2 regions of the Saccharothrix espanaensis DSM 44229 genome follow, and region 2 is predicted to be linked to the other one. Evidence: predicted binding sites of a transcription regulator. Region 2 holds the regulator's gene; the other holds the start of a gene.
What was found. The regulator HspR, encoded in region 2, represses chaperone genes until heat shock. The targets are predictions, from matches to a motif close to ANNTTGAGTNNNNNNNACTCAANNT.
Positions count from the first base shown of each region.

Region 1 (2,463 bases), 1.3 Mb from region 2:
CGGGCAGTTGGCGGGGGACCGTGCCCGCGTCGAGGGGGTCCGCGGTGGCGGTCGCCCGCGGGTAGGGGTGGTCGGGCAGGGCGATCCACGCGGTGTCCCGCACCTCCTTCACCCGGATCCGCACCGGGCGGAACGTGGCCGGGTCGAGCACCGCGGAGTGCCGCACCACCTCGTCGAACACCCAGCGGGACACGACCAGGGCGAGCGTGCCGGGCGAGTCGGCGAGCGCCTGCTTGAGCGGCGGGGCGTCGACCAGGCGGAAGGCGGTGGTCAGCGACGTCGAGGTCGCGCCGTGGTCGTCGAAGGCGACCTCGCCCGCGTGCACCGCGAGCCGCAGCCGGAACCGCTGCTCCGGCGGGCAGGTGCGGTTGTGCTCGCGGAGCGCCGCCACCAGCGCGCCGGGCAGCACCTCGACCAGGGGCGTCTTGGGCACCTCGGGCGGGACCAGGGCGAAGACGCTGTCGCCCCGGTCCTCGTGGTGGCAGTCCGCCCACCGCACGCCGGCCGCCCGCAGCGCGCCCTCGACCACCCGGTACAGGGCGGCGCGGGTGCCCAGCTGGTGCGGCAGGGTCCGCCGCCGGTCGGCGAACCCCTCGACGTCGACCACCACGATCGTGCGGTGCACCGCGGACCTGGCCGGTCCGGCGAGGTGTGCTGTCACGGTGGGAATCGTGCCGGGTTCGGGCCGTCCGGCGCAGTGTGGAAGGGGAGCAGCACCCGAACGCTGTAGGGCGCTCGCTCAGAGCGAACGGGTGCGGGAAACAAACGCCCGCTCACCTTGGTTGAGCCTTACAGACTCAACTTTGGAGGATCGACATGGGTGAGACGCTGGCGCTTCCGGTGCTGCCGCTGGACGACGTGGTCGTGCTCCCCGGCATGGTCGTGCCGATCCGGCTCACCGGCTCGGACGCCACCGCCGAGGCGCGTGCCGCCGTGGAGGCCGCTTCCGCCGGGGACGGGCCGGCCCGGGTGCTGCTGGTGCCCCGGTTGGACGGCAAGTACGCCAAGGTCGGCACCTTGGCGGTGATCGAGCAGGTCGGACGGCTGTCCGGGGGTGAACGGGCGGCGGTCGTGCGGGGCACCGAGCGGGTCCGGATCGGGACCGGGACGACCGGGCCCGGGGCGGCGCTGTGGGTGGAGGCGACCGTCGCCGACGAGTCGCCGGTGGACGACCGGACGCGTGAGCTGGCCCGCGAGTACCGGGCGCTGGTCACCACGATCCTCCAGCAGCGCGGGGCGTGGCAGGTCGTCGACTCGGTGCAGCAGGTGGACGAGCCGTCCGCGCTGGCCGACCTCGCCGGGTACGCCTCGTACCTGGGCGACACCCAGAAGGTGTGGCTGCTGGAGACCAGCGACGTCGCCGAGCGGCTGGAGAAGCTGCTGGTGTGGGGGCGGGAGCACCTCACCGAGCTGGACGTCGCCGAGACCATCCGCAAGGACGTGAAGGAAGGCGTCGAGAAGCAGCAGCGGGAGTTCCTGCTGCGTCAGCAGCTCGCCGCCATCCGCAAGGAACTGGCCGAGCTGGACGGCAAGCCCGCCACCGAGGAGCAGGACTACCGGGCCCGGGTCGAGGGCGCGGACCTGCCCGAGAACGTGCGCAAGGCGGCCCTGGCCGAGGTCGACAAGCTGGAGCGCACCTCCGACCAGTCGCCGGAGACCGGGTGGATCCGCACCTGGCTGGACACCGTCCTGGAACTGCCGTGGAACTCGCGGACCGAGGACTCCTACGACATCGCGGGCGCGCGGGCCGTGCTGGACGCCGACCACGCCGGCCTGGACGACGTGAAGGAGCGCATCACCGAGTACCTCGCGGTGCGCCGCCGGCGGGCCGACCGGGGCATGGGCGTGGTCGGCGGGCGGCGGTCCGGCGCGGTGCTCGCGCTGGTGGGGCCGCCCGGGGTGGGCAAGACGTCGCTGGGCGAGTCCGTGGCGCGGGCGATGGGACGGGAGTTCGTCCGGGTCGCGCTGGGCGGAGTCCGGGACGAGGCCGAGATCCGGGGGCACCGGCGGACCTACGTGGGCGCGCTGCCCGGTCGGATCGTGCGGGCCATCGCCGAGGCCGGGTCGATGAACCCCGTGGTGCTGCTCGACGAGATCGACAAGGTCGGCGCGGACTACCGGGGCGACCCGACGGCGGCGCTGCTGGAGGTGCTGGACCCGGCGCAGAACCACACGTTCCGGGACCACTACCTGGAGGTCGAGCTCGACCTGTCGGACGTGGTGTTCCTGGCCACGGCCAACGTGCTGGAGTCGATCCCCGGCCCGCTGCTGGACCGGATGGAACTGGTGCGGCTCGACGGGTACACCGAGGACGAGAAGGTCACCATCGCGCGCGACCACCTGTTGCCGCGCCAGGTCGAACGGGCCGGGCTGACCGGTGACGACGTGGGCATCACGGAGGACGCGCTGCGCAAGCTGGCCGGCGAGTACACCCGGGAGGCCGGTGTGCGGCAGCTCGAACGG
Region 1 covers NC_019673.1:7,800,497-7,802,959, reverse strand. Annotated here, with positions in the region: gene BN6_RS33990 (ATP-binding protein) at 1-661, opposite strand, end outside; gene lon (endopeptidase La) at 817-2,463, shown strand, end outside.
Region 1: a site for HspR is predicted at 780-804, ahead of lon (endopeptidase La). Genes of this name have one in related genera too.

Region 2 (2,463 bases):
GGTCGTGGAGCCGCGCTCCGAAGAGGTCGCCAAGTTCTTCTACGGAATGCTGTTCAGCCTCGCACCGGCCACCCGCGAGATGTTCCCCGCGAACATGGAGGTGCAGCGGAGCAGGCTGCTGCGGGCGCTGGTCCACGTCGTGCAGATGGTGGACCGGCCGGACGACCTGATCCCGTTCCTCCGCCAACTGGGCCGTGACCACCGGAAGTTCGGCGTGGTCAACGTCCACTACGAGTCGGTCGGCACCGCGCTGCTCGCGGCCGTGAAGAAGTTCGCCGGCACCGCCTGGACGCCGCAGGTCGAACTGGCCTGGGCCGAGGCGTACACGATCATGGCGCGCGCCATGCAGGAGGCGGCGGCCGCCGACGACGGCCCGGCCTACTGGCACGCGACCGTGCTGGAGCACCAGCGGGTGAGCTGGGACCTGGCGGTCGTGCGCCTCCAGCCGGATCACCCGGTCGGGTACCGCGCGGGCCAGTACGTGAGCGTCGAGACGCCGCAACGGGCCCGGCTGTGGCGGTACTTCTCGCCCGCCAACGCCCCGCGCGACGACGGCATCATCGAGTTCCACATCCGGTCCGTCGAAGGCGGCTGGGTCAGCCGGTCGGTGGTCGGACACACCCAACCGGGTGACGTGTGGCGGATCGGGCCGCCGATGGGCCGGCTGCACGTCGACCGCAAGTCCGGCAACGACGTGCTCATGGTCGCCGGCGGCACGGGCGTCGCGCCGATGCACGCGATCATCGACGAGATGGCGCAGTGGGGCGAGAACCCCCGCGTGCACCTGTTCGTCGGCGGGCGCACCCGCGAGGACCTCTACGACCTGGACAACCTCCAGCGCGTCGCGGCGAGCAACCCGTGGCTGACCGTCGTGCCGGTGCTGGAGTCCGACCCCGGCGCGCGCGGCGTGGAGCAGGGCACCCTGGCCGACGTCGTCACCCGCTACGGGGCGTGGGAGGAGCGGGACGTGCTGGTCTGCGGCTCCCCGTCGATGATCCGGGCCACCGTGTCCCGGATGCTCGTCGCCGGCACGCCGCTGGACCGGATCAAGTACGACCCGTTCACCCTGGACTGACCCCGACTCCGCCGACCGGCGTGCGGGCCGGGGGCGGAGGGGGTCGGCGCGGTGTGGCAGACCGAGCGGGCGGCAGGCAGTACTCGAAGCGGTCCGCGCGGCCGGGCACGTGCCCGGAACGACGAAGGCACCGGCCGGCGGGTGCCGGGACGGTGCCAGGTGTCTCGTGGGCGCGCTCAGCGCTGCCGGTTGGGCTTCCAGACCACCAGGGCGGTCTCGTGGCGCACCGGGACCAGGTCGCGGCGCAGCGAGGCGTGCACCGACGCGGCCGCGTGCTCGGCGGCGGCCAGCGCGGAGGCCAGCTGCTCGGTCAGCTCGGCCACGTGCGAGCGCAGCGCGCCGACCTCGTTCTCCAGCTCGATGATCCGCTTGATGCCCGCCAGGTTGACGCCCTCCTCCTGGGAGAGCCGCTGCACCTCGCGCAGCACCACGATGTCGCGCATCGAGTACCGCCGGCCGCCGCCGGACGTGCGGCCCGGCGACACCAGGCCCATCCGGTCGTAGGCCCGCAAGGTCTGCGCGTGCAGACCGGACAGCTGCGCCGCCACCGAGATGACGAAGAACGGGGTGTCCTCGTCAGTGCCCGGTGGGAACGGGAACGTCATGTCGACCTCTTCTCCACCAAGGCGTTGAGGTCCGCCCTCGGGTCGTGCTGGGCGGTTGCCGACGCGTACGCCTCCAGCGCCTCGCGCGCGGCGGCGTCCATGTTGTTCGGCACCGCCACCTGCAACGTGATCAGCAGGTCGCCGACCTGCCCGTCCCGCTTGGCGATGCCCTTGCCCTTGGCGCGCAGCACCTGACCCGACGCCGTGCCCGCGGCCACCTTCAGAGTCACCTTGCCCTCCAGCGTGGGCACGGTCAACGTGGTGCCCAGCGCCAGTTCGGGGAAGGTCACCGGCACGGTCACGGTCAGGTTGTTGCCCGACCGGCCGAACAGCGGGTCCGGGTTGACGTGCACGCGCACGTAGAGGTCGCCGTGCGGCCCCTTGTTGCGCCCCGGCTCGCCCTGCCCGGCCAGCCGGATCCGCTGGCCGTCGTCCACGCCCGCCGGGATCCGGATGGTCAGCGTGCGGGTCTTGGTGCTGACCCCCTCGCCGCCGCAGTCCGGGCACGGGTCGTCGATGATCCGGCCGGTGCCCCGGCAGTCCGCGCACGGCTCGGAGAACGCGAACGCGCCCTGGTTGCGGGTGACCAGGCCGGCCCCGCCGCAGTTCGGGCAGGTGCGCGGCGAGGTGCCCGGCCGCGCGCCGGACCCCGAGCACGTCGAGCAGGTCGCCGGGCTGGACAGCCGCATCGGCACCGTCGCGCCCTTGACCGCCTCGGTGAAGTCGATCCGGACGTCGGTCTCGACGTCCTCGCCGCGGCGCGGCCGGGTGGCCGACGCCGTC
Region 2 covers NC_019673.1:9,139,683-9,142,145, forward strand. Annotated here, with positions in the region: gene BN6_RS40395 (FAD-binding oxidoreductase) at 1-1,075, shown strand, start outside; gene BN6_RS40400 (heat shock protein transcriptional repressor HspR) at 1,252-1,680, opposite strand; gene dnaJ (molecular chaperone DnaJ) at 1,677-2,463, opposite strand, start outside.